One region of the Streptomyces sp. NPDC024687 genome, then DNA from elsewhere that is predicted to be linked to it. Evidence: riboswitches for the same ligand, from Rfam matches in the RefSeq annotation. Region 1 holds a riboswitch; each other region holds the start of a gene.
What was found. Region 1 has a riboswitch for cobalamin ahead of ACZ39I_RS14160 (ribonucleoside-diphosphate reductase subunit alpha). Riboswitches for the same ligand answer to the same signal wherever they lie in the genome.
Positions count from the first base shown of each region.

Region 2: another riboswitch for cobalamin. It lies ahead of nicT (Nickel transporter NicT); the one in region 1 lies ahead of ACZ39I_RS14160 (ribonucleoside-diphosphate reductase subunit alpha).
Region 3: another riboswitch for cobalamin. It lies ahead of ACZ39I_RS06055 (cobalamin biosynthesis protein); the one in region 1 lies ahead of ACZ39I_RS14160 (ribonucleoside-diphosphate reductase subunit alpha).

Region 1 is NZ_JBVHLJ010000003.1:499,551-507,430, forward strand. It holds gene ACZ39I_RS14155 (ribonucleotide-diphosphate reductase subunit beta) at 1-985, opposite strand, end outside; gene ACZ39I_RS14160 (ribonucleoside-diphosphate reductase subunit alpha) at 985-3,366, opposite strand; cobalamin riboswitch at 3,492-3,620, opposite strand; gene ACZ39I_RS14165 (GNAT family N-acetyltransferase) at 3,673-4,173, opposite strand; gene mctP (monocarboxylate uptake permease MctP) at 4,248-5,858, opposite strand; gene ACZ39I_RS14175 (DUF3311 domain-containing protein) at 5,855-6,106, opposite strand; gene ACZ39I_RS14180 (GntR family transcriptional regulator) at 6,264-7,028, opposite strand; gene ACZ39I_RS14185 (extracellular solute-binding protein) at 7,335-7,880, shown strand, end outside.
Region 2 is NZ_JBVHLJ010000005.1:339,264-347,143, forward strand. It holds gene ACZ39I_RS21665 (nucleoside hydrolase) at 1-427, shown strand, start outside; gene nicT (Nickel transporter NicT) at 456-1,586, opposite strand; cobalamin riboswitch at 1,616-1,821, opposite strand; gene ACZ39I_RS21675 (ArsR/SmtB family transcription factor) at 1,903-2,250, shown strand; gene ACZ39I_RS21680 (hypothetical protein) at 2,438-2,806, shown strand; gene ACZ39I_RS21685 (hypothetical protein) at 2,903-3,193, shown strand; gene ACZ39I_RS21690 (hypothetical protein) at 3,526-3,900, opposite strand; gene ACZ39I_RS21695 (non-reducing end alpha-L-arabinofuranosidase family hydrolase) at 4,211-5,692, shown strand; gene ACZ39I_RS21700 (hypothetical protein) at 6,095-6,313, opposite strand; gene ACZ39I_RS21705 (hypothetical protein) at 6,358-6,594, opposite strand; gene ACZ39I_RS21710 (LAETG motif-containing sortase-dependent surface protein) at 6,732-7,679, opposite strand.
Region 3 is NZ_JBVHLJ010000001.1:1,347,654-1,355,533, reverse strand. It holds gene ACZ39I_RS06065 (inorganic phosphate transporter) at 1-998, shown strand, start outside; gene ACZ39I_RS06060 (hypothetical protein) at 1,024-1,245, shown strand; cobalamin riboswitch at 1,386-1,525, shown strand; gene ACZ39I_RS06055 (cobalamin biosynthesis protein) at 1,627-2,568, shown strand; gene ACZ39I_RS06050 (cobyric acid synthase) at 2,565-4,100, shown strand; gene cobN (cobaltochelatase subunit CobN) at 4,097-7,753, shown strand; gene ACZ39I_RS06040 (putative cobaltochelatase) at 7,750-7,880, shown strand, end outside.

The DNA.
Region 1 (7,880 bases):
TGCCCTCCACGGCCACCTGGTACGCGGACGGGCGCCGCTCGAAGAAGTTGGTCAGCTCCTGGACACCCTGGAGCTCCATGAAGGAGAACGGGTTCTGCGAGCCGTACACCGGCGCGAAGCCGAGGCGCGTCAGGCGCTGGTCGGCGACGCACTCCAGGTACTGCCGCATCGACTCGGTGTTCATGCCCGGCAGCCCGTCGCCGCACAGGTCCCGCGCGAACTGGAGTTCCGCCTCGACGGCCTCCGCCAGCATGTCGGTGACCTGCTGCTGGAGCCGGTCGTCGAAGAGCTCCGGCTCCTCCTTGCGGACGGTGTCGACCACGTCGAAGGCGAAGGACATGTGCATGGTCTCGTCACGGAACACCCAGTTGGTGCCGGTGGCGAGACCGTGCAGCAGACCCCGGCTGCGGAACCAGTAGACGTACGCGAAGGCGCCGTAGAAGAAGAGGCCCTCGATGCACGCGGCGAAGCAGATCAGGTTGAGCAGGAAGCGGCGGCGGTCGGCCTGGGACTCCAGCCGGTCCAGCTTCTCCACCTCGTTGATCCACCGGAAGCAGAACTCCGCCTTCTCGCGGATCGAGGGGATGCTCTCGACTGCGTCGAAGGCCGCCGCCCGGTCCTCCGGATCGGGGAGGTAGGTGTCCAGCAGCGTCAGGTAGAACTGGACGTGGACGGCCTCCTCGAAGAGCTGCCTGCTCAAGTACAGGCGCGCCTCGGGGGAGTTGATGTGCTTGTACAGCGTCAGCACCAGGTTGTTCGCGACGATCGAGTCACCGGTCGCGAAGAAGGCCACCAGGCGGCCGATGAGGTGCTGCTCGGCGGGGCTGAGCTTCGCCAGGTCGGAGACGTCCGAGTGGAGATCGACCTCCTCGACGGTCCAGGTGTTCTTGATGGCGTCCCGGTAGCGCTCGTAGAAGTCCGGGTAGCGCATGGGGCGCAGGGTCAGCTCGAAGCCGGGGTCGAGCAGGTTCTGGGTGCTGGGCATTACTGGCAGGCCTCGCAGGACTCGGGGTTTTCCAGGGAGCAGGCGACCGCGGCTTCGGGGGCCGGCTGCTGGACGGGGACCGTCGCCTGTGCGGCGCGGGCGATCCGGGTCGCCGGGCGCGAGCGCAGGTAGTACGTCGTCTTCAGCCCGGACTTCCAGGCGTACGCGTACATCGAGGAGAGCTTGCCGATGGTCGGCGTCTCCAGGAAGAGGTTCAGGGACTGCGACTGGTCGAGGAACGGGGTCCGCGCCGCGGCCATGTCGATCAGAGCGCGCTGCGGGATCTCCCACGCCGTCCGGTACAACGCCCGTACATCCTCGGGGATCCACGCGAAGTCCTGCACCGAGCCGTTCGCGTCGCGCAGCGCCTCACGGGTGCGGGCGTCCCACACGCCGAGCTCCTTGAGCTCCTTCACCAGATACGAGTTGACCTGGAGGAACTCACCGGACAGCGTCTCGCGCTTGAACAGGTTGGAGACCTGCGGCTCGATGCACTCGTACACCCCGGCGATCGAGGCGATGGTGGCGGTGGGCGCGATGGCGAGCAGGAGGCTGTTGCGCAGACCCGTGGTGGCCATGCGCTCGCGCAGTGCCGCCCAGCGCTCGGGCCAGGTGAGGTCCGTCGCGTAGTGGTCGGGGTGCAGAACCCCCTGTGCCGTACGGGTCTTCTCCCAGGCCGGCAGCGGGCCGCTGCGCTCGGCGAGGTCGGCGGAGGCCTCGTACGCGGCGAGCATGACCCGCTCGGCGATCCGGGTGGAGAGCCGCTTGGCCTCGGGGGAGTCGAAGGGCAGGCGCAGCTTGAAGAAGACGTCCTGCAGGCCCATCGCGCCGAGGCCGACGGGACGCCACTTGGCGTTGGAACGGCCCGCCTGCTCGGTCGGGTAAAAGTTGATGTCGACGACCCGGTCGAGGAAGGTCACGGCGGTGCGGACGGTGGCGTCGAGCCGCTCCCAGTCCATGTCGCCGGTCGTCGTGTCGGCGAACGCGCCGAGGTTCACCGACCCCAGGTTGCAGACCGCCGTCTCCCCGTCGTCCGTGACCTCCAGGATCTCCGTGCAGAGATTGGAGGAGTGGACGGTGTGGCCCGGCAGCGCCGTCTGGTTGGCCGTGCGGTTGGCGGCGTCCTTGAAGGTCATCCAGCCGTTGCCGGTCTGCGCCAGGGTGCGCATCATCCGGCCGTAGAGGTCACGCGCGGGGATCGTCTTCTTCGCGAGCCCCGCGGCCTCGGCCTTGCGGTACTCCGCGTCGAACTCCTCACCCCACAGGTCGACCAGCTCGGGCACGTCGGCCGGCGAGAAGAGCGACCACTCGGCGTCCGCGTTCACCCGGCGCATGAACTCGTCCGGCACCCAGTGCGCGAGGTTCAGGTTGTGCGTACGACGGGCGTCCTCACCGGTGTTGTCCCTGAGCTCCAGGAACTCCTCGATGTCGGAGTGCCAGGTCTCCAGGTAGACCGCGGCCGCGCCCTTGCGCCGGCCGCCCTGGTTCACGGCGGCCACCGAGGCGTCGAGGGTCTTCAGGAACGGGACGATGCCGTTGGAGTGCCCGTTGGTACCGCGGATCAGCGAACCGCGGGAGCGGATGCGGGAGTAGGCGATGCCGATGCCGCCGGCGTGCTTGGAGAGCCGGGCGACCTGGTGGTAGCGGTCGTAGATGGAGTCCAGCTCGTCCTTGGGGGAGTCCAGGAGGTAGCAGGACGACATCTGGGGGTGCCGGGTGCCGGAGTTGAAGAGGGTGGGGGAGGAGGGAAGGTAGTCGAGACGGCTCATGAGCCGGTAGAGCGCGGCGACTTCGTCCAGGGCGCGCAGGGTGTCGTCCTCGGCGAGCCCGGACGCCACCCGGAGCATGAAGTGCTGGGGGGTCTCGATGACCTTGCGGGTGATCGGGTGCCGCAGGAGGTAGCGGCTGTACAGGGTGCGCAGGCCGAAGTAGCCGAAGCGGTCGTCGGCCCCGGTGTCGACCAGCGCGTCGAGCCGCTCGGCGTGGATGCGCACGAACTCGGCGGTCCGGTCCGCGATGAGACCCTCGCGGTGGCCGACGGCGACCGAGCCGGTGAACGAGGTGACGCCCTGCGAGGCGGCCTCGGCGGCGATGGAGACGGTCAGCAGCCGGGCCGCCAGCCTGCTGTACGCGGGGTCCTCGGAGATGAGGCCGGCCGCCGCCTCGGTGGCCAGCTCGCGCAACTCCACGGCCATTTCGGGGGAAGCCGCACGCGAGGAACGGCCCCGCAGCGCGGCGGCGGCGACCCGGCCGGGGTCGGCGTCGGGGAGGTCGGCGGTCAGCGTGGTCAGGGTCCGCAGCAGGGCGGCACCGGGGCCGTCGTGGTCCTGCTGTGCGGTCCGCTCGGTCACTGAGGCCGGATCGGCCGGCGCGATGGTCACGTGGGGCACTCCCTCGCTGGGCACGGGGGCCTTGCGGAGGGCAGGGGGCAGCACACGAGCGCGCACGGCGTCGCGTCCACCGGCCCATTCCACGAGGCCCGGACGTCATGACACCCGGGCCGGTGTGGCGCGGGCGGCTGTCGGCAGGTCCTCGGACTGACACTCATGTGCGCTTATGCGCGCATGAGTACACCGTTGCGGGACAGTTCCGGATTCGCACCGGATTCCCCTGCGGCGACAGCGAGCATGAGCATACATCTTGTGCCGGGTGAGGAAAGCAGGCCCATATGTTGTGTCGCGGTGACTTCAGAGCGTCAACTCATAGGCGAGAAGCGTGAACTCGTCGCCGGGGATCGGCTTCCAGTCGCGCTCGGGGGCGCGGGTGAAACCGAGACGTTCGTAGATGCGGTGGGCGGTGTGCATCGTGGGCTGGGTGCACAGGACGATGCCGGTGGTGGCCGCGGTCCCGGCGCGCTCGATGCAGGCCTGGACGAGGGCTTGTCCCACGCCTCTGCCGCGGGCCGCGTGAGCCACCGCGAGCATGCGGATCTCCGCCTCGCCGGGGCGGGCGAGGTCGGCCAGGGGGCCGCCGGAGGGGACGAAGGTGACGGTGCCGAGGACGGTGTCGTCCGCCACGGCCGTCAACACGTCCGCGGCGGCGGCCCGCTTGGCCACGTCCCTGAGCTCTTCGAGGTACCAGTCGCTCTCGCCGAACAGCAGGAGGCCGTCCTGGAGATAGGCCTGGGCGGTGATCTCGCCGAGGGTCTCGTACTCGGCGGGTTCCGCGGCCCGGATCACGATGTCCATGCCGGTGAGTGTGCCCGATGGGTACGACAACGGGCCGCCGGACGACTTCTCCGACGGCCCGCCCGACTCCGTGACTAGTGGACCGAACTCGCTGTCGCCGGCGGGAGTTCCGTCTGGACCCCCGGGTCGCCCGCGTCCGCCGTGTAGTCCTCCGGGCTGGTCTCGTCCACGCCGTCGGGAGCCTTCAGCGCCTTCAGCACGAAGGTCAGGACCACCGTGACGACCAGGTTGAGCACGAACGCGGTCAGGCCGATGTAACCGATCTCGCCGATGCCCGGGATCTCCTTGGCCGAGCCGCCGAAGTGCTTCTGGGTCGGGGAGGCGACGCCGTACGCAGCGACCGTGCCGTAGACCATGCCGACCGCCCAGCCGGCGAGCAGGGCCCAGCGGTGGAACCAGCGGGTGAACAGGCCGCCGACCAGGGCCGGGAAGGTCTGCAGGATCCAGATGCCGCCCAGCAGCTGGAAGTTGATGGCCACCGTCTTGTCCATGGTGAGGACGAAGACCAGCGCGCCGACCTTCACCAGGAGCGAGACCAGCTTGGAGACCTTGGTCTCCTGAGCGGGCGTGGCGTCCGGCTTGATGAAGTCCTTGTAGATGTTGCGGGTGAACAGGTTCGCGGCCGCGATGGACATGATGGCCGCCGGGACCAGCGCGCCGATGCCGATCGCCGCGAAGGCCACGCCCGCGAACCAGTCCGGGAACATGTCCTCGAACAGCTGCGGGATCGCCAGCTGCGGGTTGGTGACCTTGACCCCGGCCGCGATCGCCATGAAGCCGAGCAGCGCGAGCAGGCCCAGCATCAGGGAGTACAGCGGCAGGATCGTGGTGTTGCGGCGGATCACCTCACGGCTGCGCGAGGAGAGCGTCGCGGTGATCGAGTGCGGGTACATGAACAGCGCGAGCGCGGAGCCCAACGCCAGCGTGGCGTACGTCCATTGGCCCGCCTCCAGCGGGACGAGGCCGCCCGCCTTGGCCGCCGTGTACTTCTCGCTCGCCGCGCCGAAGACGTCGTCGAAGCCGCCCAGCTTGATCGGGATGTAGATGATCGCCACCGCGATGACGATGTAGATCAGCGTGTCCTTCACGAACGCGATCATCGCGGGGGCCCGGAGGCCGGAGGAGTACGTGTAGGCCGCGAGGACACCGAAGGCGATCAGCAGCGGCAGGTCCTTGACGAACCAGTTCGTGTTCTCGCCGCCGCCGATGCCCATGACGTCCAGGACCGCCTGGATGCCGACCAGTTGGAGCGCGATGTACGGCATGGTCGCGAGGATGCCGGTGACCGCCACCGCCAGCGACAACCCCTTCGAGCCGAAGCGGCCGCGCACGAAGTCCGAGGTCGTGACGTATCCGTGCTTGTGGGAGACCGACCACAGCCGCGGCAGGAACGTGAAGATCAGCGGGTACACCAGGATGGTGTACGGCACCGCGAAGAAGCCGGCCGCGCCCGCCGCGTAGATCGCCGCGGGGACCGCGACGAAGGTGTACGCCGTGTAGAGGTCGCCACCGAGCAGGAACCAGGTTATCCAGGTGCCGAACGAGCGGCCGCCCAGGCCCCATTCGTCGAGGCTGTGCTCGTTCTCGGCCTTGCGCCAGCGCGAGGCCAGGAAACCCATGACCGTGACGGCCAGGAAGAAGAGGATGAAGACGGTGAGAGCAACACCGTTGACGCCGTCGTTCACTTGGTACCTCCACGACGGGCACGCTGGTCACGCTGCCACAGCTGGTACGCGATCATCGTCAGCGCGGTGGAGATCAGCACCCACAGCATCTGGTACCAGTAGAAGAACGGGATGCCGATGAATGTGGGGTCGACCTTGGCGTACGAGCCGACCCACAGCATCGCCACGAACGGGGCCAACAGGCAGAGGGCGATGACCACCCGTACCGGCGTCACCACCGGTGGTCCGACTTCAGGTGCATCCGACATGTCGCGACTCCTGCCCCTCACTGATCAGCGCTGATCACCTGCAATGCGCAGGCAATCTAGGCGCTGGTGTCATGGGAGCGGAAGACCTCGTCCGCATATCGGTATGTCGATTCTGTGAAGCACGCCTGCTGGGCACTCCCAGGGAACTCCTAGGGCGCTAGTCGACCGGCCGCTTGAGGCGGGCCACGAACTTGTAGCGGTCCCCGCGGTACACCGACCGCACCCACTCCACCGGTTCGCCCGTCCTGTCGATCGAGTGGCGGGACAGCATCAGCATCGGCAGGCCCACGTCGGTGCCGAGCAGGCCGGCCTCGCGCGGGGTGGCCAGGGAGGTCTCGATGGTCTCCTCGGCCTCGGCGAGGTGGACGTCGTAGACCTCGGCGAGCGCTGTGTAGAGCGAGGTGTACTTGACCAGCGACCTGCGCAGGGCCGGGAAGCGCTTGGCGGAGAGGTGGGTCGTCTCGATGGCCATCGGCTCGGCGTTGGCCATGCGCAGGCGCTCGATGCGCAGCACCCGGCCGCCGGCGGTGATGTCGAGGAGCTCGGCGAGCCGGTCGTCGGCGGTGATGTAGCCGATGTCCAGGAGCTGCGAGGTGGGTTCGAGACCCTGGGCGCGCATGTCCTCGGTGTAGGAGGTGAGTTGCAGCGCCTGGGAGACTTTGGGCTTGGCGACGAAGGTGCCCTTGCCCTGGATCCGCTCCAGGCGCCCCTCGACCACGAGTTCCTGCAGCGCCTGGCGCACGGTCGTGCGTGAGGTGTCGAACTCGGCGGCGAGCGTGCGCTCGGGCGGTACCGGCGTACCGGGCGACTGCGTCTCCGTCATGTCGAGCAGGTGCTTCTTCAGGCGGTAGTACTTGGGCACGCGCGCGGTACGGACGCCTGCCCCGCCCTCGGTCTCCGCACTGCTGACGTCGCTGCTCATGGTCTGCCTTCCCGGCTCCGGATGCGGGTCACATCGTGATCCCTTCTGTATACCGTCGCCGCCTCTTTTGGTCTAGTCCACAGAGGTGAGTGGTATAGCGGACGAGAGTACTCCGCCGTCGCTGTTTTCGCTGGCTTCTTTAGTAATGGTTCCTGCATATGTAGCTCGCATAACGGCTGGTCAGGGCCTTTTCGGCACCTCTTGACAGGCCTTCTGGTCTGGTCCAAGCTCCCCCTACTGGTCTACACCATTGGTCCAGGTCCCGGCTCGTGAGCGGGAGGTGTGGGCATCCCTGAGGAGGGTGGCGTGAAGCGCAAGCTGGCAGCCGCGATCGGCATCGCGGGCATGATGGTCTCCGTCGCGGCATGTGGGGGCAGCGACAGCGGAAGTTCGGACAACAGCGGCGCGGACGCCAAGGAGCTGACCGTCTGGCTCACCGTCGACGCCCAGAACAACTGGCCCGGACTGGTGAAGGCCGCGGACGCCGCGGTCCAGAAGAAGCACCCCGGCATCAAGATCAACCACGAGTACTACGGCTGGCCGGACAAGAACACCAAGCTCGACGCGGTCCTCGCCACCGACAAGGCCCCCGACGTCGTCGAGATGGGCAACACCGAGATGCTCGGCTACATGGTCAAGGGCGCCTTCGCACCTCTGGACACGTCGAAGTTCACCAACTCGTCGGCCTGGCTCGACGGCCTCAAGGCCTCGGTGACCTACGACGGCAAGACCTACGGCGTCCCGTACTACGCGGGCGGCCGGGTCGGCAACTGGCGCAAGGACGTCTTCGCCTCGGTCGGCGTCAAGTCCACCCCGAAGACCTACGCGGAACTCACCGCCGCCCTGGACAAG
Region 2 (7,880 bases), on a different contig from region 1:
GCTGCTCACCGCCGGGGTCCCGATCACGATGTACGGCCTGGACGTGTTCGAGCGGGTCATCGTCCCCGCCGCCGACGTCCAGCGGCTGCGGGCGAGTTCGGAGCCCAGCCTGCGCATGGCCGGGGACCTCCTCGCCCACCGCGACCCGGCCACCTCCGGTGACCCCACCCCCACCGGTGGCCTCGGCGACGCGGGCGCGGTGTGCGCGGTCGTCGACCCGGAGGGGCTGACCACCGAGCTGCTGCCGGTGGAGGTGAGCCTCGCCCCCGGCCCGACGCGCGGCCAGACCGTCGTCGACCGCCGCCGCCGTCCCGGTGAGTCCGAGATCCACGAGGGCGAGCGTGAAGTGACCCTCGTGGACGTGGCGTTGGGCGTCGACGTGGAGCGGTACGTGAAGCTGTGGCTGACGGCGGTGGAGGGGGCCTAGCCTCTCGCGGCGCGGTCCCAGCGGTCCCTCAGGAACTGCTGACGCTCCACCGCTGCTCCACCTTCGCGAGCCGCCAGTAGGCGATCGCCGCCGCCCACACCACCACGAACAGGCCGACGATGACGTAGCCGACGTTGTCGAGGTCGATGTCGGCGATCCAGGTGGTGAGGGCGTCGGTGAGGTCGAGCTTGTCGTGCAGGACGCCGACGAGCTCGATCGTGCCGATGAAGAAGGCGACCGCGATGGACAGCCCGGTGATGGCGAGGTTGTAGAAGACCTTGCGGACGGGGTTGGAGAAGGCCCACTGGTAGGCGAAGTTCATGAACGTGCCGTCGAGCGTGTCGAACAGGCTCATGCCGGCGGCGAAGAGCAGCGGCAGGCAGAGGATGGCGTACCAGGGAAGGCCCGCGGCCGCCCCCGACCCGGCCATCACCATCAGGGTCACTTCCGTGGCCGTGTCGAAGCCGAGCCCGAACAGGAAGCCCAGCGGGAACATCTGCCCCGGCCGGGTGATGGACTTGGTGAGCCGGCCGAGGATCCGGTTCATGAAGCCGCGCGAGTCGAGATGCTGCTCCAGCTCCTTCTCGTCGTACGTCCCCGCCCGCATCGCCCGGAAGACCTTCAGGATGCCCAGCAGGGCGACCAGGTTGAGGGCGGCGATGAGATAGAGGAACGACCCGGAGACCGTCGTACCGAGAAACCCGAGCACCTGGTGGGTACTTGACCCCTCGTTCATGACCTTGCCGGCCAGCTGGGTGCCGCCGGCGATCAGCGCGGCGAGCACGACCACGACACTGGAGTGCCCGAGCGCGAACCAGAACCCCCCGGACACCGGCCGCTTGCCGTCCGCCATCAGCTTGCGCGTGGTGTTGTCGATCGCGGCGATGTGGTCGGCGTCGAAGGCGTGCCGCATCCCGAGGGTGTAGGCGGTGATGCCGAGTCCGATGCCGAAGGCCTTGTCGCCCACCTCGTAGTGCTCGGGGACGACGAGCAGGAAGAGGATGCCGAAGGCGACGACGTGCAGGGCGGCTATCGCGGCCATCAGACCGACCGTCTTGACGGTGTCCTCGCGACGCCAGCGGAAGGAGACGGGGGCGGCGGCGGTCTCGTGCAGGGCGGTCTCGGGCCGCGCAGTCTCGGGCAGCGCAGGATCAGTCATACGGTGGTCACTCCAGCACCTCGTGGATGAACGCGTGAGCTGCCGTGGCCGGTCTCCTGGCTTACGGGTCGTACGTTTCCCTGCCCGCCTTCCCGGCCTGATGGTGAGGGCCAGTGGCTGTCCCGTGAGGGACGTGGGAGGGGAACTCCCCGATCACAGTGGCGAGGGCCGCACCGGAATGGACCTTTGAGGGGTCGTCACCGGCTTCCCGAGCACCACGGCCCGCCCACCGTAGGCGGGGACGGGGGTTCCTGCATAGCTGCACACCTGCGCAGGTATGGAAGATCACACAGAGCCGCCTGCGAGGATGTGCGCCATGCACCTCGTCCCGGCCGACCGAGCCGACCGCCGCACGATCGACGGACACCGGGTGTGCGACGCCATCGCCGCGATCGGCGACCCGGGACACGTCCGCACCTGGTCCGACCGCTTCGCCCTCCTGGCCGACCCCAACCGTCTCGCCCTGCTGCTCGCCCTGTACCGGACCGGCCCCCTGGCCGTCTCCGACCTCGCGATCGCGACCGGCATGAACGACCCGGCCGTGTCCCAGGCGCTACGGCTGCTGCGGGCGGCCGGGGTCGTGGCGGGCGAGAAGGAGGGGCGGGTGGTGCGGTACCGGGTGGTGGACGAGGCGGTACGGGGGCTGTTGCAGCAGGTGTCGTGAGGGGGCGGGGCAGGCGAGGCCCTGGGGGACGACTCCGGATTCCTGTGGGGCAGGGGCAGTTCAGCGGCACTGAAAGACCGGGCATCCGTCACCATGCCTGTGTACCGTGCCCCTATGACCGACAACCGAAAGGGCCGTGCCGCGTAGGCGCCCCTCAGCCCTGAGGGCTGAACTGCCGATCCGTCGCGTGAGCCCGCGACGGTACCCGGCCATCGACGGCCTCTCCGCACGCTGCATGGCCGATCTGCGCCGCCTCGAACGATCCCGCTCCTTCCTCGAGGACACGGTTGAAGCGTTCCGGCGCTGGAAAACTCTTGCCCACGGACCGCTCAGGCTGATCGCGGACCCGACGACAGCGCAGCGATGCGGCATTCCCGGCTGTTGTGACGTGGGCTACTTCCGCGATCACCTCGAAGCCGTTCTGCACGCCCTGCCCAAGAAGAGCGCCCGAGAGTTGCGCGCTGTCCTGACCCCCCTCGACGACGAGATTCTGCGGCGGGCGAAGGTCATCCAGGTCGACAATCTCGGCGTGCCGTGGTGGCGGGACCAGCTCTAGTCCAGGAGGCGTGAGCGCTGCTCAACTCGCTTGACACGGTGGTGCCGCCGTGAGGTGATCCATGCACCGTGATCCTTTGGGGGGACCTTGTCGTACGTGGCCGTGACGCTTGCTGGTGCCGACACACCGGGTGAGCATCTCCAACTGGCGGCCTTCACGGCCATGGCCGCGATCGTCTTCATATGGCTGGGGCGACGGCAGCGCAGCACGGGGCGCAACGTGCTCGCACCGAGCGAGACGATGAGGGCCGGTGACCGGCTCATCCCGGCACCACCCCCGAGCCGCGGGCACCGTAGAGCAGGGTGGGTGTGGATCGCCTTCGGCTGCGTCTTCCTCCTGCCGGCGGTGTTCAACCTCCTGGCGGCGATCCGTGAACTCATCGACTGACAACTCGCCGCCGTGGGGGTGGCATCGACAGGAGGACCCGCGTCGCTGAGGATGCCGGGGTGACCGATGACGAACTGGTCCTGGCGGTCCGTACGCATGTGGCCGGCAGAGAGCTGCCCGGCGGCTGCTGAAGCGGATGTATCTCGAGGTCGCCAACGGTGGCTTCGGGCCCTGGCGGGCGGTGTCGCCGACCGTGCGTCCGGGCCGGGCCGCCGAGACCCGGAGCAGTCGGCCGCGGTCGTCGGTGAGCGCGATGACGAGCAGGCCATGGCATTTGCCCTTGTCGGAGTGGTTCTTCCGGTTCTCTTTGCCGGTGCGCCGCCGGGTGCGGATCAGCGTGCCGTCCAACGGCACCACCCCGCCACCACAGCGCAGTACCGCGAGCACGATGGCGGCGGTCTTCCCCGAGGGCAGGGCCGCCACCGTGAGCTGATCTTCTCGCAGTGGCCGCGTATCAGATCGGCGAGCCAGTTCAGGGTGGCACTCGACAGCGGCAGGCGGGCGGTGTGGACAAGGCCGCCGTCGGGACGCTTGTGCAGCCGGCCGCGGTCGGCGAGCTTGGTCATCTTCGTCCGCAGCGGCTCCAGCTTGCCGCGCACCGAGGCGTCCAGGCCCAGCCGTTCGCCGACTGCCCTGACCTGCACCGGGCCGTCGGCCTCCCGCACGATCGCCTGGATCTTGCGGTAGTCGCCGGGCAGCGCCCTCATGGGCCGCGTCGCTGCGGTGCGGTGCGGTGCGGGATGAGCAGGACTGCTCGCCCGGCCACTCGCACCCAGCTCGGCGAGTTCTCGACGCTCCCCGCACCACAGACGACCGCTCTGCCCCTCACGCCAAAGGCCCGTACAACCACGGGACTTGAAGCCGCCTGGTTTCAGCCTGCGAACGTTTCTGCCCGCGAGTTCTGCGAGAGGTATTGACGCTGATCACCGGAACCCTATTATCCAGTTGCTCGAAACTTCGACCCATGTTCGCCATGTCGAACACCGGAGTCGCTTGCTCAAGGATGACGAGGTCCTTATGCACAGACGAATTTTCAGCCGCAGACGTCCGCCTGCGGTGCTCGCTGCCGTGGTCGCGGCCCTGGCCGCGCTGGCCGCGCTGCTCGCCACCGGCCCGGCTCAGGCGGCCACCACCAGCGACGTGCGCGGTGTTGATTCCGGCAAGTGTCTCGATGTGTCGGGCTTCAGCCAGGCCGACGGCGCGAACGTGCAGATCTGGGACTGCCACGGTGGGATCAACCAGCAGTGGACGTTGACGGACAGCAACCAGCTGACCGTGTACGGCAACAAGTGCCTGGATGTCCGGGGCGGCGGTACCACGAACGGGACCCCGGTGCAGATCTGGTCGTGCAACGGCAGTGACAACCAGCAGTGGCGGGTGAACGCCGACGGCACGATCGTCGGCGTGCGGTCCGGGCTGTGCCTGGAGGCCGCGGGCTGGGGCAAGGCCAACGGCACGGCGGTGCAGATCTGGTCGTGCCACGGCGGCACCAACCAGAAGTGGACCGGCTTGGCCGGGGCGAGCAACTCGTGTGCTCTTCCGTCGACCTACCGGTGGACATCGACCGGCCCGTTGGCGCAGCCGAAGGCAGGGTGGTCCGCACTGAAGGACTTCACCAGCGTCGTCTACAACGGCAAGCACGTCGTCTATGCCACGTCGCACAACAACCTCGCCGGTAACGACGGTCGCTGGGGACTGGCGACCTTCAGCCCCTTCACGAACTGGTCCGACATGGCCACCGCCACCCAGACCACGATCCCCTTCGACGGCATCGCGCCAACGCTGTTCTACTTCGCCCCGAAGAACCTCTGGGTGCTCGCCTACAACGGGGCTTGGCCCTACAGCTTCTCCTACCGCACCTCGACCGACCCCACCAACCCCAACGGCTGGGGCCCGCAGCAGGATCTCTTCACGACCACCCTCCCGGACGTTGTGAATCCCGACGGCACGACGCGGAAGAGGGGCCCACTCGACGTGACCCTCATCGGCGACGACACGAACATGTACATGTTCTTCGCTGACGACGAGGGCGGCATCTACCGCGCCAGCATGCCCATCGGCAACTTCCCGGGCACCTTCGGTTCGTACACGAAGATCATGAGCGAATCGTCGCTCGACCTGTTCGAGGCGCCGGAGGTCTACAAGGTCCAGGGCCAGAACCAGTACCTCATGATCGTCGAGGCCCAGAATTACACGGGGTACGGTCGCTACTTCCGCGCGTTCACGGCCACCAGCCTCAACGGCACCTGGACACCGTCAGCGCAGGCCAACACCGTGACCAGCCCCTTCGCCGGCAAGGCCAACAGCGGCGCGACCTGGACCAACGACATCAGTCACGGTGATCTGGTTCGCACCAACCCCGACCAGACCAAGACCATCGACCCCTGCAATCTGCAGTTCCTCTACCAGGGGCGCGACCCTAGCACCGACGGCGGGGACTACGGCCTCCTGCCGTACCGGCCGGGAGTGCTGACACTGCAGCGCCAGCCGGTGGCGTGACACAGGTCCGGCTCCGGTCCTGAGGTTCGCGGGCAACGACGTACGCCGAACAGGGTGAGCGTCACAGCGAGCGATCAGGAACGGGTGGAGTTGGAACGGCGGGCTCGGTGCAAGGCCGAGCCCGCCCGTGCATGTGGAGAACCCGGAGGGTGGCGGTTTCGTCCTGGTCGACCACGAGACGCGGAACGTGGCAAGCCTGGTGAGTCGGGACCGGCGAGCGTGAGGAGTTGTGCGACTACATCGACGAGTCGCTCACCGAACACGGCGTCGTCGTAGTCGCGCTGACGACCCGCCACGGACTGGGGCGATACCAGCTCACGGACAAGTGGCGTAAGTGGTAGGTCCGTTCGCCAGGAAGCAACGCCTCACTCTTCCCGGTACTCCGTGATTTCGGCCTGGGCCTCACCCCTCCACCCCCCACCACTCCGGTCCGCCCCCCTTCCACTCGATCCACGACGACTGCGCCACCTCCGCCGCGTCGATCTCCAGGCCTGCCCTGCGGAGGAACTCGGCGACGTCGGTCAGGTTGTGGGCCAGGCCGAGGATCTCGCCGTCCACGCGGACGCGGCGGCCGCCGGTGGGGGACGGGGGGTGCACGATCACGCGGATCGGTCCGGACATGTCTTCAGGATCGTCCGGGACGTACGGTCCCGCATGTCGATCCGTCATCGGTCGAGCCGTTCGCCGATGTCCGCGACGGACGGGCGCCCCGGATCGCGCAGTTCCCGCCACTCGGCCGGGCGTGGGCGGCCCCGCTGCCAGTGGGGATGGAAGAACACCTGGGCCGACAGCCGGTACAGGCGTCGGCGCAGCTCCGTGCGCCCGGGGCGCTCGGCGAGCTGCCGGTAGGTGGCACTCCAGTCCCGCTCTGCCCGGGCGAGGTCGTCGGGGAACGATCGCATGCCCGGATTCAATCATGTGTTCGATTTATTGAGCCATGGCGGGCCTATCACGGTCCATGGCGGTCCGTGGAAGAGTCCCGGCACGCCGAAGGGCCGCCCACACCGCGAACGGTGGGACGGCCCCGGTCGGACAGGGATCAGGCGCGCGAAGCCTTGCGGCGACGCGTGGCCAGGACGATGCCCGCGCCGCCCGCGAGCAGCACCGCCGCGCCGCCCGTGATCAGCGGGGTGTTGCTGCTGGCGCCGGTCTCGGCGAGGTTGTCACCGCCACCGCCGTTCGGGGTGGGGGCGGCCGGAGTCGTGGTGGACTCCGAGGCCGAGGGGGTCGGGGTGCTCGTACCCGGGGTCTCGGACGCCGGGGGCGTGCTCTCGGACGCCGGCGGGGTGGACTCGGAGGCCGGCGGGGTCGACTCCGAGGCCGGCGGAGTGCTCTCCGAGGCCGGAGGCGTCGCCGGGGGCGTCGTCGGCGGGGTGGCCGTGCAGTCCTTCGTGCCGCCGTTCCAGGCCGCGATCAGCTTGTCCTTGATGACCGGGTGGTCCGGGCCCTTGGGGAGGTCGCCGTGCGGAAGGCCGTCCTTGGCGTCGAGCTGGCCGTCGAACTTGGTGTTGCCCCGGTAGAGGTCGATCTGCGCGTAGCAGCCGACGTCCGGGATCGAGATGTCGAGGGAGTCGACGGAGCCGGCCTTGACGGTCACGGTGTCGAAGTCGTGGAAGACCTGCTCGCCGGAGGTGGCGAACGTCGGGCCGTGCGCGCGGTAGGACGCGAGAGAGGCGGTGCAGGTGGACGCGTCGCCCGCCGCACGGACCTTGACGTGGACCTTGCCGTCATCGGTCGGCTTCAGGTTCAGGTCGTCGACCTTGACCGAGGCGAAGAAGTTCTTGCCGTCGAGGGAGAACTCGCAGCGGTCGGTCTCGGTCTTGGAGCCGGCGCCCGTACCCGGCTTGTAGCTTCCGCCGTCCTGCCAGCCCTTGCCACCGGGGCAGTCGGAGGCCGAGGCGACGGAGGCGAGGGCAGCGGAGAAGGCGAGCGTCGCGGCGCCCGTCCCCAGCAGGCGCCGCATGGTGACACGTCTCGCTATGGACATACGTACCCCGTCAGATGAGAGTGAGTGGTAACAGCAAGCATTCGAAACACTGGGCTCATTGGTCACACGCGCCACGGTGTTCGCACATCGTGGATCTCCTTGCGGAATGCTGTCAACCTGCGGCGATACAACGAGGGTTCTGGGGTCATCACAATTTCGACACACAGGGAACGATCCACTCCGCAAAACCCCAGGTTCACT
Region 3 (7,880 bases), on a different contig from region 1:
CCCTGGTCGGCGCGATCCTCTGGAACCTGCTGACCTGGCTGGTGGGTCTGCCCTCCAGTTCCTCGCACGCCCTGATGGGCGGTCTGATCGGCGCCACCATCGCCTCGGCGGGCATGGGCGCGGTGCACGGCGACGCGCTCGTCACCAAGGTCCTCATCCCCGCCGTCGCCGCCCCGATCGTCGCGGGTGTCGCCGCCATGCTGGCCACCCGGCTCTCCTACACGCTGGGCAAGAAGGCCGACGGCAAGGCCGCCGCGAAGGGCTACCGCACCGGACAGATCGCCTCGGCCGGCCTGGTCTCGCTGGCCCACGGCACCAACGACGCGCAGAAGACGATGGGCATCATCACCCTCGCCCTGGTCGCCGGCGGCGTCGTCGCCCCCGACTCCGACCCGCCCACCTGGGTCATCCTCTCCGCGGGTCTCGCCATCGCGCTCGGCACCTACCTCGGCGGCTGGCGCATCATCCGCACCATGGGCAAGGGCCTGACCGACCTCCAGCCGCAGCAGGGCTTCGCCGCCCAGACCAGCGCGGCCACCGTCATCCTGGCCTCCTCCCACCTCGGCTTCTCCCTCTCCACCACGCACTCCGTCTCCGGTTCGGTGATGGGCGCGGGCCTCGGCCGCAAGGGCGGGGTCGTCCGCTGGTCGACGGCCACGCGGATGTTCGTGGCCTGGGGCCTGACGCTCCCGGCGGCGGCCCTGGTGGGCGCCCTGGCCGAGTCGGTCACGAACCTCGGCGACTGGGGTACGGCGCTCGTGGCGGTCTTCCTCGTCGCCTCCAGCGCGGCGATCTGGAAGATCTCCCGGCGCGAGGTCGTGGACGCGTCCAACGTCAACCACACCGACGAGCCGGCCGGCGTGGTGACCACGGCGATCGCCGCCGTGACCCCGCCGCCCACGGGCACCGTGACCGAGGGCCTCACCGCCACGATCCCGGCTCCGGCCCCCGCCCCGGCCGCCGCGACGGAACCGGCCGCCCCGCCGGCCGCCGTCTGAGCCCCCCTCCTAAGGAAGCCTCACCATGAAGATCGACTGGGAAGCACTCGGCTCCGTCTTCGGCGTCAGCCTCGTCGTCACCGTGGGCCTCGTGGCCCTGTTCACCCTCGGCATCATGGGCCTGTCCCGCCAGGAGCGGGCCACGGCCCAGGGCGGCTCGGCCACGCTCGCGGTCACCGGCGCCTACGCCTGCTTCGCGGCGTGCGCGGCGGCGGTGGCGTACGGGATCTCTCTGATCGTGGCCTGATCATGGCCTGACGGAACCCCGTCACTCGACGGCCGGGCGGGCGCGGAACTTCCAGTTCCGCGCCCGCCCGGCCGTCTTTCATGACCGGCGATGTGGGGTTCTGCACACTCTCCCGCCGCAGGTCAACAACAAGTTGACGGGTCTCGAAGGCCCGTGGTGGACTGCCGGAGCCATTTACGGCGGCAGAAGAGGAAGCCGGTGCGAATCCGGCGCGGTCCCGCCACTGTCACCGGGGTAGACAACCCCGGGAGCCAGGAACTCTCGCCGCCGGACTCGTCGAACCAGGGCGTGGACACCCTGAGTGAGGACATGACGCGATGCTCGCCTGCCGATCCACCAGCGGTACCCGGTACGTGAACGACCTTGTGATCGGCTGACCCGATGCGTGCCGATCGCGTTTTCGCGTACGGCGCCGCCGCCGGTCTGATCGGTGACCTTCTGCTCGGTGACCCCCGTCGTGGGCATCCGGTCGCCGCGTTCGGGCGGGCCGCCGGAGCCGTGGAGCGGGTGCTGTGGCGGGACCACCGGGGGTGGGGCGCGCTGCACACCGCCGTGTGCGTGGGCGGTGCGGTGGCGCTCGGCGCTGTCGCGGAGCATGTCGTACGTCCCTCCCGTGCTGCCTCCGTCGTGCTCACCGGCGCCGCCACCTGGGCCGTCGTGGGCGGGACTTCCCTCGTACGGGAGGCCCGGGTCATCGGGCGGGCGCTTGAGGCGGGGGACGTCGAGGCGGCCCGGGAGCGGCTGCCCCATCTGTGCGGGCGGGATCCGCAGGCCCTCGATGCCGACGGGATCGCCCGGGCGGTCGTGGAGTCCGTGGCCGAGAACACGTCCGACGCCGTCGTGGGGGCGCTGGTGTGGGGTGCCGTCGGCGGGGTGCCGGGGCTGCTCGCATTCCGGGCCGTGAACACGCTGGACGCCATGGTGGGGCACAAGTCGCCCCGGTACCGGCGTTTCGGGTGGGCTTCCGCCCGGCTCGACGACCTCGCCGGGTGGCCGGGGGCGCGGCTCACCGCCGTACTCGCCGCCGCGGCCGGAGACGATCCCCGGGGTGCCGTGCGGGCCTGGCGGGAGGATGCGCACAGGCATCCGAGCCCCAACGCCGGGCCCGTCGAAGCCTCGTTCGCGGGGGCACTGGGTGTCCGGCTCGGGGGGACCCTCTCGTACGCGGGGCGGGTCGAGCACCGGCCGGTGCTGCATCAGGAGGGGCGCGCCGTCGCCATGTACGACATCGAGCGTGCCGCGCGGCTGTCGCGGCGCGTCGGGCTGCTCGCGCTCGGCGTCGGTGTCGCCGCGCGGGCCTTCGTGAAGGGGCGCAGCGCATGAGTGGCGGAGGGCTTCTCGTCGCCGGTACCACCTCGGACGCCGGCAAGAGTGTCGTCACCGCGGGGATCTGCCGGTGGCTGGTGCGGCAGGGGGTGAAGGTCGCGCCGTTCAAGGCGCAGAACATGTCCCTCAACTCGTTCGTGACGAGGGAGGGCGCGGAGATCGGGCGGGCCCAGGCCATGCAGGCGCAGGCCTGCCGCATCGAGCCGACCGCGCTGATGAATCCCGTGCTGCTCAAGCCCGGTGGCGAGCAGAGCAGTCAGGTCGTGCTGCTCGGCAAGCCGGTCGGTGAACTGAGCGCCCGGGGCTATCACGGGGGGCGGCAGCAGCAGCTCCTCGGGACCGTGCTCGACTGTCTCGCCGAGTTGCGGGGCACGTATGACGCGGTGATCTGTGAGGGGGCGGGGAGCCCGGCCGAGATCAACCTGCGGCGGACCGACATCGTCAACATGGGGATCGCCCGCAACGCCGGGCTGCCCGTGCTGGTCGTGGGCGACATCGACCGCGGGGGCGTCTTCGCCTCCTTCTTCGGGACCGTCGCGCTGCTCTCGGAAGAGGACCAGAAGCTCGTCGCCGGGTTCCTGGTGAACAAGTTCCGGGGGGATGTCAGCCTCCTGGAACCCGGGCTCGACATGCTCCACGGACTCACCGGGCGGCACACCTACGGCGTGCTGCCCTTCCGGCACGGCCTCGGGATCGACGAGGAGGACGGGCTGCGGGTGTCCCTGCGGGGGACGGTCCGGGAGTCGAACACGGCTCCTCCCCTCGGGGAGGATGTGCTGCGGGTCGCCGTGTGCGCGATCCCGCTGATGTCCAACTTCACGGACGTCGACGCCCTGGCCGCCGAACCCGGTGTCGTGGTGCGGTTCGTGGACCGGCCCGAGGAACTGGCCGACGCCGACCTCGTCGTGATTCCGGGAACCCGTGGGACGGTACGGGCACTTCAGTGGCTGCGGGAGCGGGGGCTCGCGGAGGCCATCGGGCGCAGGGTCGCCGAGCAGCGGCCCGTCCTCGGCATCTGCGGCGGCTTCCAGATCCTCGGCGAGCACATCGAGGACGAGGTCGAGAGCCGCCAGGGGCACGTCGAGGGGCTCGGGGCCCTGCCCGTCAGGGTGCGGTTCGCGCGGGAGAAGACCCTGACCCGGCCGGAGGGCGAAGCCCTCGGCGAGCCCGTCGCGGGGTACGAGATCCATCACGGGGTCGCCGACATCCACGGGGGCCAAGCGTTCATCTCTGATGACAAAGGACACAGTCTGGACGGCTGCCGGGTCGGCCAGACCTGGGGGACCCACTGGCACGGCTCTCTGGAGTCGGACGGTTTCCGGCGGGCCTTCCTGCGGGAGGTGGCGGCCGCCGCGGGCCGCCGGTTCGTGCCGGCCCACGACACGTCGTTCGCCGCGCTGCGCGAGGAGCAACTCGACCGGCTCGGCGACCTGATCGAACAGCACGCGGACACGGACGCGCTGTGGCGGCTCATCGAGTCCGGCGCGCCGCAAGGACTGCCTTTCATTCCACCGGGAGCGCCCGCATGAGCACAGTGTTGTTGTTGTCCACCGCCGACACGGACCTGTTGGCGGCCCGGGCCGCTTCCGGCGCCTCGTACCGGATCGGGAACCCGACCCGGGTCGATGTCGCGCAGGAGCTGCCGGCGCTGATCGAGGGCGCGGACATCGCCGTCGTACGGCTGCTCGGCGGCAAGCGGGCCTGGGAGGACGGGCTCGCCGCGCTGAAGACTTCGGGCATCCCGACCGTGCTGCTGGGCGGAGAGGCCGTTCCCGACGCCGAGTTGATGGCCGAGTCGTCCGTACCGGCCGGTGTGGTGGCCGAGGCGCTCAAGTACCTCGTCGAGGGCGGGCCCGCCAACCTGGAGGAACTCGCCCGGTTCCTGTCCGACACCGTGCTGCTGACCGGCGAGGGGTTCGTCGAGCCGCAGAAGATGCCGGAGTACGGCGTCCACGGTGACCCCGCTCTCGTGGAAGGCCGCCCCACCGTCGGCGTGCTCTTCTACCGGGCCCACGAGCTGAGCGGCAACACCGGCTTCGTGGACACCCTGTGCGAGGCAATCGAGGCGAAGGGCGCCAACGCCCTTCCCGTGTACTGCGGTTCACTGCGCGGGGCGGACCCCGCGCTCTACGAGATCCTCGCCCGGGCCGACGCACTCGTCGCCACCGTCCTCGCCGCCGGCGGTACCCACGCCTCGCAGGCCTCGGCCGGCGGTGACGAGGAGGCCTGGGACATCGGGGCGCTGGCCGACCTCGACGTGCCCGTGCTGCAAGGGCTCTGCCTGACAACGTCCAGGGCGGTCTGGGACGAGTCCGACGCGGCCCTGTCCCCCATGGACGCGGCCATGCAGGTCGCGATCCCGGAGTTCGACGGACGGCTGATCACCGTGCCGTTCTCCTTCAAGGAGCAGGGCCCCGACGACGTCCCGGTGTACGTGGCCGACCCGGAGCGGGCGGCGCGGGTCGCCGGGATCGCCGTACGGCACGCGGAGTTGCGGCACAAGCCGAACGCCGAGAAGAAGCTCGTGCTGGTCTTCACCGCGTATCCGACCAAGCACTCCCGGGTCGGCAACGCGGTGGGCCTGGACACGCCCGCCTCGGCGGTGCGGGTGCTGGACGCGCTGCGGGATGCCGGGTACGTCGTCGAGGGGTACCCCGACAACGGCGACGAGCTCATCCACCGGCTCATCGAGGCCGGCGGTCACGATGTCGAGTGGCTCACCGAGGACCAGTTGGCCTCCGCGCCCGCGCGGGTGCCGCTCGCCGACTACCGGGCCTGGTTCGGCCGGCTGGACCCGCAGCTGCGTCAGGCCATGCTGGACGCGTGGGGCGAGCCGCCCGGCTCCCTCTACGTCGACGGGGACGACATCGTGCTGGCCTCCCTGCAGTTCGGGAACGTCGTCGTGATGATCCAGCCGCCGCGCGGCTTCGGGGAGAACCCGATCGCGATCTACCACGACCCGGACATGCCGCCGTCGCACCACTACATGGCCGCGTACCGGTGGCTGGACCACTCCTTCGGCGCCGACGCGGTCGTCCACATGGGCAAGCACGGCACGATGGAGTGGCTGCCGGGCAAGGGCCTCGGCCTGAGCGGGGGTTGTGCTCCGGACGCGGTGCTCGGTGAGCTGCCGCTGATCTACCCCTTCATCGTCAACGACCCCGGCGAGGGCACCCAGGCCAAGCGGCGCGGCCACGCCACCGTCGTCGACCACCTGGTGCCGCCGATGGCGCGGGCCGACACCTACGGCGACCTCGCCAAGCTGGAGCAACTGCTCGACGAGTACGCGCTCGTCTCCGACCTCGACCCGACCAAGGCGCCGGCCGTCCGCGCGCAGATCTGGACGCTGGTCAAGGCGGCCGAGCTCCACCACGACCTGCATGTCGACGAGCAGCCGGACGACACGGCGTTCGACGAGTTCGTCATGCACATCGACGGCTATCTGTGCGAGATCAAGGACGTGCAGATCCGGGACGGGCTGCACATCCTCGGGGGCGGTCCGGTCGACGAGGCCCGCGTCAACCTCGTGCTGGCCGTGCTGCGCGCCTCGCAGGTGTGGGGCGGCCAGGCGAACGCCCTGCCAGGGCTGCGCGCCTCCTTCGCGGCTCATTTCGGGCTGGTGGAGAAGGAGTTGCTCGCCGAGCCGGGGGCGCCGCTGAAGGTTCCGGTGGAGCTGTCCGACCTCGTCGAGGGTCCCGCGCGGACGGCCGCCGACGCGATCGACCTGCTGGAGCAGCTGTGCCGGCGGGTCGCGGAGGGCATGGAGGCAGTCTCCTGGGACGCGGCGGCCGTGCCCGGTCTTGTCCGTGACGTCCTCGGCACCGAACTCCCGGAGGCCGTCGCGGTGTTGGAGTTCGCCTGCACGGAGGTCGTGCCCAGACTGGCCCGTACGACCGACGAGATCGGGCACATCCTCAAGGCCCTGGACGGCGGTTACGTCCCGGCGGGGCCTTCCGGCTCCCCGACCCGTGGTCTCGTCAACGTCCTGCCGACCGGCCGGAACTTCTACTCCGTCGACCCCAAGGCCATCCCGTCCAGGCTGAGTTGGGAGGTCGGACAGGCGCTCGCCGACTCGCTGGTGCAGCGGTACCTGGCCGACACCGGTGAGTACCCGAAGTCGGTGGGGCTGACCGTCTGGGGCACGTCGGCCATGCGCACGCAGGGCGACGACATCGCCGAGATCCTGTCGCTCCTCGGCTGCCGTCCGGTGTGGGACGACGCCTCGCGGCGGGTCACCGGCTTCGAGGTGATCGGCCTGGCGGAGCTCGGGCGGCCCCGCATCGACGTGACCGTCCGGATCTCCGGGTTCTTCCGGGACGCCTTCCCGCACGTCGTCGGGCTGATCGACGACGCCGTCCGCACGGTGGCGGAGCTGGACGAGCCGGCCGACCGGAACTTCGTGAAGGCGCACGCCGACGAGGACACCGTCGAGCACGGTGACCGGCGGCGCGCGACCGCCCGGATCTTCGGGTCCAAGCCGGGGGCGTACGGTGCCGGTCTGCTGCCGCTGATCGACGCCCGCAACTGGCGCTCGGACGCCGACCTCGCCGAGGTGTACGCGGTGTGGGGCGGCTACGCCTACGGGCGCGGGCTCGACGGGCGGGCGGCGCGCGGGGACATGGAGACGGCGTTCAAGCGGATCAACGTCGCCGCGAAGAACGTCGACACCCGCGAGCACGACCTGGTCGACGCGGACGACTACTTCCAGTACCACGGCGGCATGGTCGCGATGGTGCGCCACCTGACGGGCACCAACCCCGAGGCGTACGTGGGCGATTCCGCCACGCCCGACCAGGTGAAGACGCGGACGCTGGGTGAGGAGACCCACCGGGTCTTCCGGGCCCGGGTGGTCAACCCGCGCTGGATGGCGGCGATGCGACGGCACGGCTACAAGGGCGCCTTCGAGATGGCGGCGACCGTCGACTACCTCTTCGGCTACGACGCCACGGCGGGCGTGGTCGACGACTGGATGTACGAGAAGCTCAGCGCGGAGTACGTCTTCGACGCGGAGAACCGGGACTTCATGAAGAAGTCCAACCCCTGGGCGCTGCGGGGCATCACGGAACGGCTCCTGGAGGCCGCCGACCGCGGGCTGTGGGCCGAGCCGGACGCGGAGACGCTGGAGCGGCTGCGGGCCACGTACCTGGAGCTCGAGGGCGACTTGGAGGGTGACGAGAAGTGAGTACCCCGTTTCCGTTCACGGCCGTCGTCGGCCAGGAGGACCTGCGGCTCGCGCTGCTGCTGAACGCCGTCTCACCGGCGGTCGGCGGTGTGCTGGTGCGCGGCGAGAAGGGCACCGCGAAGTCGAC